3 regions of the Streptomyces sp. ActVer genome follow, and region 2 is predicted to be linked to each of the others. Evidence: riboswitches for the same ligand, from Rfam matches in the RefSeq annotation. Region 2 holds a riboswitch; each other region holds the start of a gene.
What was found. Region 2 has a riboswitch for cyclic di-AMP ahead of O3Q52_RS38175 (transglycosylase family protein). Riboswitches for the same ligand answer to the same signal wherever they lie in the genome.
Positions count from the first base shown of each region.

Region 1: another riboswitch for cyclic di-AMP. It lies ahead of O3Q52_RS18335 (LysM peptidoglycan-binding domain-containing M23 family metallopeptidase); the one in region 2 lies ahead of O3Q52_RS38175 (transglycosylase family protein).
Region 3: another riboswitch for cyclic di-AMP. It lies ahead of O3Q52_RS24775 (C40 family peptidase); the one in region 2 lies ahead of O3Q52_RS38175 (transglycosylase family protein).

Region 1 covers NZ_JAPWHT010000099.1:22,653-26,858, forward strand. Annotated here, with positions in the region: gene O3Q52_RS18330 (alpha-galactosidase) at 1-1,677, shown strand, start outside; cyclic di-AMP (ydaO/yuaA leader) riboswitch at 1,973-2,137, shown strand; gene O3Q52_RS18335 (LysM peptidoglycan-binding domain-containing M23 family metallopeptidase) at 2,142-3,080, shown strand; gene O3Q52_RS18340 (DUF6250 domain-containing protein) at 3,277-3,996, shown strand; partial or broken gene O3Q52_RS18345 (SGNH/GDSL hydrolase family protein) at 4,143-4,206, shown strand, end outside.
Region 2 covers NZ_JAPWHT010000339.1:5,333-9,538, reverse strand. Annotated here, with positions in the region: gene eno (phosphopyruvate hydratase) at 1-728, opposite strand, end outside; gene O3Q52_RS38175 (transglycosylase family protein) at 1,177-1,875, opposite strand; cyclic di-AMP (ydaO/yuaA leader) riboswitch at 1,880-2,050, opposite strand; gene O3Q52_RS38170 (transglycosylase family protein) at 2,275-3,210, opposite strand; gene O3Q52_RS38165 (cytochrome P450) at 3,421-4,206, opposite strand, start outside.
Region 3 covers NZ_JAPWHT010000156.1:10,407-14,612, reverse strand. Annotated here, with positions in the region: gene pcrA (DNA helicase PcrA) at 1-1,892, opposite strand, end outside; cyclic di-AMP (ydaO/yuaA leader) riboswitch at 2,347-2,518, shown strand; gene O3Q52_RS24775 (C40 family peptidase) at 2,525-3,682, shown strand; gene O3Q52_RS24770 (hypothetical protein) at 3,751-4,104, opposite strand.

The sequences.
Region 1 (4,206 bases), on a different contig from region 2:
GCCAACGAAGGGCCCGCCCTGGAGGTGCTGCGCGCCGACTCCGCGGCCTGGACGCTGCCGCACCGCGACGGCTGGCGGCTGTCCCAGCTGCACGGGCGGTGGGCGGCCGAGTCCCGGCTCGTACGCTCCGAACTCACCTACGGTGAGAAGGTCATCGGCAGCCGGCGCGGGCACACCTCGCACCAGCACCTGCCCTGGGTCGCCCTGGACCCCGACGGAGCGGCCACCGAGGAGCGGGGCGAGGTCTACGGGTGCGCCCTCGCCTGGTCGGGCACCTGGCGGATCGCCGTGGCCCAACTCCCGGACGCGCGCGTGCAGATCACCGGCGGGGTCGGGTACGACGACTCGGGGCTGCTGCGGCTGGAGCCGGGGGAGAGCTTCGTCACACCCGTCTTCGCGGGGCTGTGGAGCGACGGCGGATTCGGCGGCGCGAGCCGTGCCTGGCACGCCTACCAGCGCGCCTATGTGATCCCGGACGCGGACGAGCACCGGCCGGTGCTCTACAACTCCTGGGAGGCCACGGAGTTCGACATCTCCGAGGAACAGCAGGGGGCGCTCGCGCGGCGGGCCGCCGCCATGGGGGTCGAGCTGTTCGTGGTCGACGACGGCTGGTTCGGGGCGCGCACCAGTGACCGGGCCGGGCTCGGCGACTGGACGCCCAACCCCGACCGCTTCCCGGCGGGCCTCAAGCCCCTCGCCGACGAGGTGCACGCGCTGGGGATGCAGTTCGGGATCTGGGTCGAGCCCGAGATGGTCAACCCGGACAGCGAGCTGTATCGCGCGCACCCCGACTGGGTGCAGTTCCAACCGGGACGAAAGAGGTCGGAGCTGCGCAATCAGCTCGTATTGAACCTCGCCCGCGAGGACGTCCAGGAGTACCTCTGGGAGCAGCTCGACATGCTGCTCTCCAGTGCGCCGATCGACTATGTGAAGTGGGACTTCAACCGCTGCTTCACCGACGCGGGGTGGCCCGGCGAGGCCTACCCGCAGCGGCTCTGGGTGGACCATGTGCACGCCCTGTACCGCCTCCTGGACCGGCTGAGGGAGGCCCACCCGGGCGTCGCCTTCGAGTCCTGCTCGGGCGGCGGCGGCCGTATCGACCTCGGGATCATGGCGCGTACGGACCAGGTGTGGACCTCGGACAACACCGACCCGCTCGACCGGCTCGCCATCCAGCACGGCTTCACTCAGGTGCATCCCGCGCGGACCATGGCGGCCTGGGTCACCGACAGCCCGAACGTCCAGCTCAACGGCCGCGTCAGTTCGTTGCGCTTCCGCTTCGTGAGCGCGATGGCCGGAGTGCTCGGTGTCGGCGGCGACCTGACCCGGTGGAGCGACGAGGAACTGGCCGAGGCGCGGACGTGGGTGGAGCTCTACAAGGAGATCCGGCCCGTCGTGCAGGGCGGGGACCTCCACCGGCTGCGGGCGCCGGAGGGCGGACTGAGCGCCGTGCAGTACTCGCGTGACGGCGAGGTCGTGGTCCTCGCCTGGCTCCAGGCCCAGCACTACGGTGAGCCGGTCGCTCCGGTGCGGCTGCGGGGGCTCGACCCGACAGCGGTGTACGAATGCCTCGAAACGGGCGAAGTCCACCGAGGTGCGGTGCTGTTGCATCACGGGTTGCGGACGGGGCTGCACGGTGACCTTGATGCGGCAGTTTTCCGCCTGCGTCGCATGTGACTGTTGTGTCCGTAATGGAGCCTTAGTTCCAACTCGCTCTGGAATAAAGGCTCCTGGAACGGCACTCCGTGAGCAGCGTCATATTCGTGACGGTCCGCTGTCGCCATGTTCACGTAATTCGGCTGCGTTTTCAGGGATTTAACAAAGGGGGAAGATCCCTGATTTACGCAGCGTGACCGTCATTTCGGTCAGGGATCAAGAGAACGGGGCACACAGGAAACCCCAAAGGTTGTTCCTGCGTCTTCATGTCGCTTACGTTCGCCATCAATCCGGACGGACGCCCAATCCTGCCGCCGCCCGGAATCCGCTCACCCACCCGTACACGGCAGGAGCGGGGGACCCACAGGTAGAACGCCTGTTCCGGTCTCCGGAACGGCTAGGGGTTAAGTCGTGCGCAAACACGGCCGGGCATCTCCAGCTCGCACCCGACAGCTCACCTCGCAGGCGCCGGAGAGGAATTCGTCATGCCCGCGAAGGGTAAGCACCGCCGTCCCAAGTCCCAGCGTTTCACCCGCTCCATAGCCGTCGCCGGAACCGGTGGCGCCGCGCTGGCCCTTCCGCTGCTCGGTGCGACCGGAGCGCACGCCGCGACTCCGCAGTCCGCCGCCGATTCCGTGGCGAGCGTCTCGAATGTCGCGAGTAAGGCCGCCGAATCGGCGCCTGCCGCCGCCGACAAGAAGGCCGAGGCGAAGAAGGCCGAGGCGAAGAAGGCCGCGGCCAAGACCTATTCCGTGCGTGCGGGCGACTCCCTGTCGAAGATCGCCGACACACAGGACGTCAGCGGTGGCTGGAAGAAGCTGTACGAGGACAACCGCAAGGCGATCGGCGGTGACCCGGCGCTGATCCACCCGGGCCTGAAGCTGTCGATCGGCAAGGCCGCCGCCTCCTCGGACTCCGGCTCCGACTCCGGTGCCTCCAAGGCCACCGAGTCGTCCGCGAAGAAGGCTGCGGCTCCCAAGGCTGCGGCTCCCAAGGCCGCGTCCGAAGCCAGTGCCGCCGGCTTCACGCTGCCGGTCGCGGGCGCGGGCGTCGGCACCCCGTACAAGATGTCGGGCAGCATGTGGTCCAGCGGTTACCACACCGGCGTCGACTTCGTGGTCCCGACCGGCACGTCCCTCAAGTCCGTCGGCGCGGGCACGGTCGTCTCGGCCGGCTGGGCCGGCGCGTACGGCAACCAGGTCGTCATCAAGCTCGACGACGGCCGCTACGCCCAGTACGCCCACCAGTCCTCCCTCTCCGTCTCGGCCGGACAGACCGTGTCCGAGGGTCAGCAGGTCGGCCTCTCCGGCGCGACGGGCAACGTCACCGGCCCGCACCTGCACTTCGAGATCCGCACCACCCCCGACTACGGCTCGGACGTGGACCCGCTGGCGTACCTGCGTGGCAAGGGCGTCTCCGTCTGACCCGACGCCAGGCACGCCCGCACGGCGTACCACTCCGCTCGTCTCCGAAGGCCGGACCCTGTGATCCCCGGGGTCCGGCCTTCGGTGTTTCGGTTCTGTGGCATGGCCGGGCGATGTGTCGACAGGGGTGCGGAAGCCGGGACACAGTGATCTCCGCAAGCGCTTTCTATGCGCCTTTCATGCCTTGGAGGTCTTCATGACGACCACACGCAGAGCATTCGGAGCCCTGGCCACCGGTGCCGCACCCGCTGCGCTCGTCCCCACGCAGACGGCGAGCGCGGCAGCCCGGCACCGTCCGGGGCGGCTCATCGCCCGCGACGACTTCCGGCACGGCCTCGGCCAGTGGGTGACGGAACTGCAGGACGGCGGCAGTGTCACCGCCTCCCGGGGAGTCCTGGAGATAGATGTGCCGAGCGGCGCGACGGTCTGGTTCAAGCGAAAGCTGCGAGGGCCGTACGTCCTGGAGTACACCGCCACACCGGTCTCGGCGGGCGGCGCCAACGACCGGGTCTCGGACCTCAACAACTTCTGGAACGCCACGGACGTCCGCTCCCCGGAGGACCTCTTCGCCACGCAGCGGGGCGGCGCGCTCGACGAGTACGACCACCTCACGACGTACTACGCCGGATACGGCGCCAACACCAACACCACGACCAGGCTGCGCCGTTACGTCGGTGAGGCGGGCGTCCGACCCCTCGTCTTCGACTACACCGAGCCGCTGCTCACGGCGAACGAACCCAACCGTGTCCGGATCGTCTCGAACGGCTCGACGGTCCAGTGGTGGGACAACGGACGGCTCGTCTTCGACTTCGTGGACCAAGAGCCGTACACGAGCGGCAACTTCGCGTTCCGGACCGTGTGGAGTCACTTCAGGATCACGGACTTCCGGGTGCGGGAGCTGCGACAACGTGCCTGATCGAGCCCCTTATTCCGGGATTGACCAACACTTGACGAGTGGCTTATCTCACCGCCCGTCAACCCCTTCCTACGGTCGCGTAGCTCACACCCGAAGGTGAATCATGGCCCGATGTGGCAGACGATTCGAAGAATGACAACAGATCAGTGATCGGGTCGTACGTGGCGGTGGGGGACAGCTTCACCGAGGGCGTCGGCGACCTTGGCCCGG
Region 2 (4,206 bases):
ACGTCGAGCGCGAGGGCGACCTGCTGGCCGGGGATGTAACCGGCCTCCTTGATCGCGTCGAGGATCAGGTCCAGGGCCTCGCGGTTGGAGCCGAGGTTCGGGGCGAAGCCGCCCTCGTCGCCGAGGCCGGTGGACAGACCGCGGCTCTTCAGCACCTTCTTGAGGGTGTGGTAGACCTCGGCGCCCCAGCGCACGGCCTCGGAGAAGGACTCCGCGCCGATCGGGGCGATCATGAACTCCTGGATGTCGACGTTGGAGTCGGCGTGCGACCCACCGTTGAGGATGTTCATCATCGGGACCGGCAGCAGGTGCGCGTTCGGTCCGCCCAGGTAGCGGAAGAGGGGGAGGTCGGACGCCTCGGACGCGGCGTGGGCGACGGCGAGCGAGACGCCGAGGATGGCGTTGGCGCCGAGCGAGCCCTTGTTGTCGGTGGCGTCCAGGTCGATCATGGCCTGGTCGATGAGGCGCTGCTCGGTGGCGTCGTAGCCGACGAGCTCCGGGCCGAGCTGCTCGATGACGGCGAGGACGGCCTTCTCGACACCCTTGCCGAGGTAGCGGTTGGGGTCTCCGTCACGGAGCTCAACAGCCTCGAAGGCACCGGTGGAGGCGCCGGACGGAACGGCGGCACGACCCGTGCTGCCGTCGTCGAGGCCGACCTCGACCTCGACCGTGGGGTTGCCTCGGGAGTCCAGGATTTCCCGGGCTACGACGACGTCGATGGACGGCACGAGCATCTCCTTATGGGATGTGACGCAAGCTGTTCCGGGCCGAAGGCCCGGTTGGGCGCGGACCTGTGGTGGCCCCGCGGCATGAGCCTAACCGGCTGCCGGGGATCGGCCAGCCCTCGACCGCCTCCTGGACAGAACCGAGAGTAAATTGTTTCCGAACGGAACAAAGCGAGGGGGAAGCGAGGGGGAAGCGCGGGAAAGAAAAAGCCCCGCTCCGGTGCGTACGGGGGAACACGCACCGGAGCGGGGAGCCCGTGGGGGACGGGGGTGGCCCTCACGAGGCCTCCACTATGGGGGACACGGATGTGAGGGCGCTGTGGTTCAGCCGCGATTCGATCGTGGGCCGGGGATCCGGCCGATCCGGAGATCCCGCCGAGGCTGAGCGGCCAGGGCCTCGGCCGGGACGTGACATCCGGACGATCGAAGTGGGGGTCGCGGCCGACGGGTGTCAGCTGAGGTGCAGCTGCTGGCCCGGGAAGATGAAGTCGGCGTCGTCGACGATGTCGTCGTTCAGCTTGTACAGCTTCGCCCAGCCACCCTTGACGTTCTTCTTCTCGGCGATCTCGCTGAGGGTGTCACCCTTGACGACCTTGTACTCGCCGTCGCCCTTCTTGACCTTCTTGCCGGTCGGGGTCTCGACGGTCTTCTTCGCGGTCGAGCGCTCCTGGGAACGCGAGGCGCGCTCCTCGGAGGACTTGGTGCTCTGCTGCTGCGACTGCGAGGTGCTCTGGCCGGAGTTGCCCGAGTTCGAGGGAGCCGGGGCACCACCGGTCGAGGCGCCGGACAGACCCACGCCACAGCTCGGCCAGGCACCCTTGCCCTGGCCCGCGAGGACCTTCTCGGCGATGGCTATCTGCTGGGACTTGGAGGCCTGGTTGGCGGTGGAGGCGTACGCCGAGCCGCCGTACGCGGCCCAGGTGGAGGCCGAGAACTGCAGGCCGCCGTAGTAGCCGTTGCCGGTGTTGATCGACCAGTCGCCGCCGGACTCGCACTGGGCGACGGCGTCCCACTCGGAGGTGGTGGCGGCGGAGGCTCCCGTGGCGCCCATCAGCGGGACGGCGACGGCCGCGGTGGTGACACCGGCGAGCGTGGCGATACGGGTGGCCTTGGACGGGCGGCGGTGCTTGCCCTTGCCGGAAAGCAGCATGAAGTGATCCCCTCACCGACGCCTGCGAGGTGAGCTGTCGGGTTCGGGCCGAGTGAGTTGCCCGGCCGCGCGACACTGCTGTCACGCGGCTTAACCCCAAGCCGTACCTGGCCTCAACGACCGGGTCCGGCACTTACCTTGGGTCCCCCGCTCCTGCCTACGGCGCTTGACGCGACGACTGTTCCCGTACGGCCGCTGGCAGGATTCGGCGTTGCGACCGTCGGGGCTCACCAGTGGCGAGCGGTCACGACCGTAGACACGCGATCCGCCGAATTTCAAAGACGATCAGGCTCTTGAGATCCATGTCTCACTTTCACCAAATCGGACATTCAGTGCGAACTGCCGCTGTTTTTCGCCCGATTCGACGCCTTGATGACCACATGGCACATCGCGCGGACGCTACTTGTCCGCCGTCTGCAGGCCGTCCACATCGAGGCTCTGACCGGGGATGATGAAGTCCGGGTCGTCGCCGATGGCTTCCTTGTTCTCGGCGTAGAGCGCCCGCCATCCACCCTCGACGCCAAGGGAGTCGGCGATCCCCCAGAGACTGTCGCCGGAACGCACGGCGTACGAGCCCTCGGCGGCGACGCGCGACTCACTGTCGCTGCGCGAGGCGTGCCGGCCGGCGGAGTCGTCCGCGCGGGAGTCGGTGGCGCCCTCGTCGGCACCGTCGCCTCGGTGACGGCCGGAGCCGGTGTCTTCCGTTCCGGAACCCTCGGCCGAAGCCTCCCCCCTCTGGGACGACTTGTCCGGGTCGTCACTCTTTGCGGTGGCATCCGTGGAGGAGCTGTCGGAATCCTGTGAGTCGGCGCTGTCGCCGCTACCGCTGGACGAGTCGGACGAACCGGATGAACCAGATGTGTCGGACTTGGTCCCGTTGCTGTTGTCCCCCATACCCAAGCCGGACAACGGGGTCGGCGAGTCGTCCGCGACCCCCGTGTCGACGTCGGCCGAGCCGGAGTTCTGCGTCAGACCCGCGACGAGACCGCAGGTCGCCCAGGCGCTCGTGCCCTGCTTCGCGAGGATCTTCTCGGCGACGGCTATCTGCTGCGAGCGGCTGGCCTGGTCGGCGCTCGGCGCGTAGTCGAGGCCGCCGTTGTCCTCCCAGGTCTCCTGGGTCATCTGGAGGCCGCCGTAGTACCCGTTGCCGGAGTTCGCGCTCCACGAGCCGCCGCTCTCGCACTCCGCGACCGCGTCCCAGGTGGTTCCGCTTGCGGCGCTCGCGCCGGTCGCACCGAGCAGAGGGATCGCGATGGCCGACCCGGTCACGCCCGCCGCGACGAGGAGAGCCGGAGCCTGACGGGGGCGACGGTGACGACCGTTCCCGGAGAGCATGCGGTTGCCTTTCGCGTGACAGCAAGGAGTGCGCACAGCGCACAGCCGACGACTGCGCTTGTGACTGCTGCGGCAGGTGGGACCGGCCGCATTGATGGGTGAACGTATAGGCAGTCGAACTCTTGTCACAAGTCGATGCAGCGCAGATAACGTGAAGATCACAACTTGACGGAGTCTCATGTTCCGTCGACTCCGTCTGCTAGCTGCCCGCTAGTCCGTACGCACCTTCCCGGAAGGGGCGAACTCCACCGGAAGCGTGCGCAATCCGCGCATGATGAGCCCTCCGCGCCATCGCAAATCGGCGGAATCGCCCGCGAGTTGCAGGTCGGGGAGGCGCGTGAGGAGCGTGGCCAGCGCGGTCTGGCCCTCCAGCCGGGCGAGGGGTGCGCCGAGGCAGTAATGGATGCCGTGGCCGTAACCGAGGTGTTGGTTGTCACGGCGGGAGAGGTCCAGGGTGTCGGGCTGGTCGAACCGGGCGGGGTCGCGGTCGGCGGCGGCGAGCACGACGAGTACGGGGTCGCCTGCGGCGATGTCCTGCCCGCCGATGCTCAGCGGCTCGGTGGCGAACCGCCACGTGGCCAGTTCCACGGGTCCGTCGTAGCGGAGCAGTTCCTCGACTCCGGTCGCGAGAAGGTCCGTACGGCCGGCCGCGAGGGAGTCCTGGAGCCGCTGCCGCTGCTCGGGGTGGGTGAGCAGCGCGTACGTGCCGTTGCCGATCAGGTTCACGGTCGTCTCGAAACCGGCGAACAGGAGGATGAAGGCCATCGCGGCGGCCTCGTTCTCGGTGAGGTGCTCGCCGTGGTCGGAGGCCCTGATGAGACCGGAGAGGAGGTCCTCGCCCGGCGCGGGCGCCTCCGTCAGTTCCTCGCGCTTGCGGTGGATGAGCTCGGCGAGATAGCCGCGCATCTTCTTCACGGACCGCGCCACGCCTCCGCGCGGCCCTCCGCCGTGCCGGATCATCATCCCGGCCCAGTCGCGGAAGTCGTCCTGGTCCTC
Region 3 (4,206 bases), on a different contig from region 2:
GCGACCCGCTCCAGGAAGGCGGAGAGGCCGCCCGGTGCCTCGCCCTCGCCGGCCTCCTGCTCGAACTCCAGGGCCACGGCGGCCAGTTCCTGGAGGTTCTCGATGCGGGTCTCGTCCTGCGGGTCGGTCGAGGCCTGCAACTCGGCGAGGTAGCCGGTCCGTTCGAGAACCGCTTCCAGGACCGTCGCCGGGCCGGCGCCCGACTCGACGATCGTGCGGAGGTCCTCCATCAGCGTGTTGAACCGCTTGACTGCGTTCGTCGAGCGGGACGCCATGCCGTACGCCTCGTCGACGCGGCGCAGCGCCTGCGGGAAGCTGATCTTCTCGCGCTGGGAGAGCGCGTCGATCATCGCCTCGGCGCGGTCGCCGATGCCGCGCTTGGGGACATTGAGAATGCGGCGCAGCGGTACGGAGTCCTCGGGGTTCGCGAGCACGCGCAGGTACGCGAGGACGTCCCGGACCTCCTTGCGCTCGTAGAAGCGGACGCCGCCGACGACCTTGTAGGGCAGGCCGACGCGGATGAAGACCTCTTCGAAGACACGGGACTGCGCGTTCGTACGGTAGAAGACGGCGACGTCGCCCGCCTTCGCGTCGCCCGCGTCCGTGAGGCGGTCGATCTCGTCGGCGACGAACTGGGCCTCGTCGTGCTCGGTGTCGGCGACATAGCCGGTGATCTGGGCGCCCGCGCCCGCGTTGGTCCACAGGTTCTTGGGGCGGCGCGATTCGTTGCGCTCGATGACCGCGTTGGCGGCGGTGAGGATCGTCTGCGTCGAGCGGTAGTTCTGCTCCAGCAGGATCGTCGTCGCGTTCGGGTAGTCCTCCTCGAACTGGAGGATGTTGCGGATGGTCGCACCGCGGAAGGCGTAGATCGACTGGTCGGCGTCGCCCACCACGCACAGCTCGGCCGGCGGGAGGTCGTGCTCGCTCGGCGGTACGTCGACCGGGTGCTCGGAGGTACCGACGAGCTCGCGCACGAGGGCGTACTGCGCGTGGTTCGTGTCCTGGTACTCGTCGACCAGGACGTGCCGGAAGCGGCGGCGGTAGTGCTCGGCGACGTCCGGGAAGGCGCGCAGGAGGTTGACCGTCGTCATGATCAGGTCGTCGAAGTCCAGCGCGTTCGCCTCGCGCAGGCGGAACTGGTACATCGCGTAGGCCTGGGCGAGGGTCTTCTCGAAGCCTCCCCCAGACTCCGTCTGGGAGGTGCCCCCAGCCGCCTGGGCGGCGAAGTCCTCCTCGTCGATCAGCTCGTTCTTCAGGTTCGAGATCTTGGCGCTGAACGACTTGGGCGGGAAGCGCTTGGGGTCGAGGTCCAGGTCACGGCAGACCAGGGCCATGAGGCGCTTGCTGTCGGCGGCGTCGTAGATCGAGAAGGAGGAGGTGAAGCCGAGCTGCTTCGACTCCCGCCGCAGGATCCGTACGCACGCGCTGTGGAAGGTCATCACCCACATCGCGTTGGCCCGGGGGCCGACGAGCTGCTCGACGCGCTCCTTCATCTCGCCCGCGGCCTTGTTCGTGAAGGTGATCGCGAGGATCTGGCCCGGGTGCACCTTGCGCTCGCCCAGCAGGTGGGCGATCCGGTGCGTGAGCACACGGGTCTTGCCGGAGCCCGCGCCGGCCACGATGAGCAGCGGCGAGCCGTGGTGGACCACCGCCGCGCGCTGGTTCTCGTTCAGCCCGTCCAGGAGCGCGGCCGGGTCCACGTGCGGCCGGGGCGCGCCGTCGCGGTAGTACCCGTCCCGACTCGGAGGCACGTCGAAGCGGCCGCCGAACAAATCGTCCGGAACCGGCTCCGACTCCGGCGCCTCGTCCTCGGGCGGCGGCGGGGGCTCCTCCTCGTGGGCCCGTGAGGGCTTGAGGTCCGCCAGGAAGCTGTCATCAAAGAGGCTGCTCATCGCTCTCCGAGTCTAGGCGCCCCCACTGACAGCGTGCCGCCGCCCTTGAAACTCCGCGGGCTCGCTCCGCGGGGGTGCGGGTTTCCGTGGCCGCCCACCTCGGGTTCCGTCACCCTCCGGTGGGGGCTTGTAGCGGTCCGCGATCAGGTGGCCGACCTGCGGCTTCACCGGAAGTCCCTGGGGGCCGTATCGCGGGTGCGGGTTCCTTGTGGCTTGTCGCGCAGTTCCCCGCGCCCCTAAAGGGGCACTGCCCAAAGGGGCACTCCAGCGGGCCGGACTTCATCGAGTGGACAACTCGGGCCACACCCATCCGAATTGACCAGGTCGAGTCGAGCCCAAGGCTAAGGTCACGAAAATGTATCGGGCATATCGCACATCAAACTTCACAGGGGCCACACGAGTTAGCTAAATTTTATGTGGGCCGCACGACCCGCACCGGCGAACACGCCGGGCCGAGCGGCCTCCGCCGAGTCCGGTAGGCCCTCGTGGCCGACGGAGCCGGGGACCCACCGACCTTGGGGTGAATCGGTCCAACTCCCTTCGGGGAAACGGACCGTAGGGCAAACCTTCCGGAGCACCCGCCCGAACCCGACAGCTAACTCGGTAGGCGGACGACGGAAGGAGACGCCCTCGTGGCGCCACACCGCAGGTCCCGGCCCCCCAGTCCCGTGGGCATACGGACTCCGGCCCTCGCCACCGCGGCCCTGACCTCGGTGGCCCTCCTCTCCCAGACGGCGAACGCGTCGCCCTCCGAGGAGCCCAGGCCGAGCCTGGAGGAAGTCGAGAAGAAGGTCGGCGACCTCTACCGCCAGGCGGAGACGGCCAGCGAGAAGTACAACGCGGCCAAGGAGAAGACCACCAAGCAGAAGAAGCGTGTCGACACCCTGCTCGACGACGTGGCGCGCCGCACGGAGAGGCTCAACGACGCGCGCGAGGAGCTCGGTACGTTCGCCGCCGCGCAGTACCGCACCGGGGCCGCCGCCCCCGACACCGCCTCCCTCCTCCTCGCGGACAACCCGCAGGACTACTTCGACCAGACCCAGCTGATGGACCGGCTCACCAGCCGCCAGAAGCAGTCCGTCGACGACTACGTGACGCAGCAGACCGCCACGACGGAGAAGCGGCGGGAGGCGTCCGAGAGCCTGGAGACGCTCACCAGGACGCAGAGTTCACTGAAGACGTCCAAGGCGGACGTCCAGCGGAAGCTCGCCGCGGCGCGCGACCTCCTCTCGAAGCTGACCGTCGAGGAGAAGGCGCGGCTCGCCGCGATCGAGCGGCAGAAGCAGGAAGAGGCCCAGCGCAAGGCGGACGAGCTGGCCCGGCAGCAGGCGGCCGACGCCGAGCGGCGGCGCCAGGAGGCCGCGCAGGACACCGGGGCCTCCACGGGCTCCGGGAGCACCTCAGGGACCTCCGGCTCCGGCTCCGGCTCCGCCACCTACACCGCCAAGGCCGACAAGGCGCTCGCCTTCGCCCGCGCCCAGATCGGCAAGCCGTACGTCTGGGGCGCGAGCGGCCCCGGCTCGTACGACTGCTCCGGTCTCACCCAGGCAGCCTGGAAGGCCGCCGGCGTCACCCTCCCGCGCACCACCTGGGACCAGGTCAACGCCGGCACGACGGTCTCCGTGAACAGCGCCCAGCCCGGTGACCTGGTCTTCTTCTACGACGACATCAGCCACGTCGGCATCTACATCGGCGACGGCATGATGATCCACGCGCCCAAGCCGGGGGCGTACGTCCGCGAGGAGTCGATCTACTACATGCCGATCCACAGCGTGGTGCGCCCGGCGTGAGGCGCTTCTCGTCGACCTGAGTGGAAACAGGAAGCTGTTTCCACTCAGGTGCCCACTCGGGTCCCCGCTCAGGTCCAGAGCACCGCGATGAAGATGTTCGCCGTGGTCAGCCCGCCCACCAGGCCGAACAGGCTGTTCTCGACCTTCTCCTCGTCCCGTTTCACGTACACGAGGCCGAGGATCACGACCAGCAGGGCGAGCTTCACGCCGATCTTGACGTTGTTGACGGTCTGGTCGTCGGCCTGGTTGAGGCCGACCAGGATCGCGCCGGTGACCAGCATGGTCAGCGCGCCGTGGAGCATGGCGGGGCTGAAGCGGGCCGTGCCGTCACTCATGGCCTTCATCTGCGTGAGAAAGCCGCCGAGGAGGGATGCGATGCCGATGATGTGCAGGGCGACGAAGACATGAATGAGTACGTCCATGAGCCCGGACACTAGCCAAACGGCTCCGTACCACCGCACACCGCCCCCCGCCCCGCACACCCGGCCCCGCCTGCCCTACGCACAGGCGGGCCCCGTCGGCCC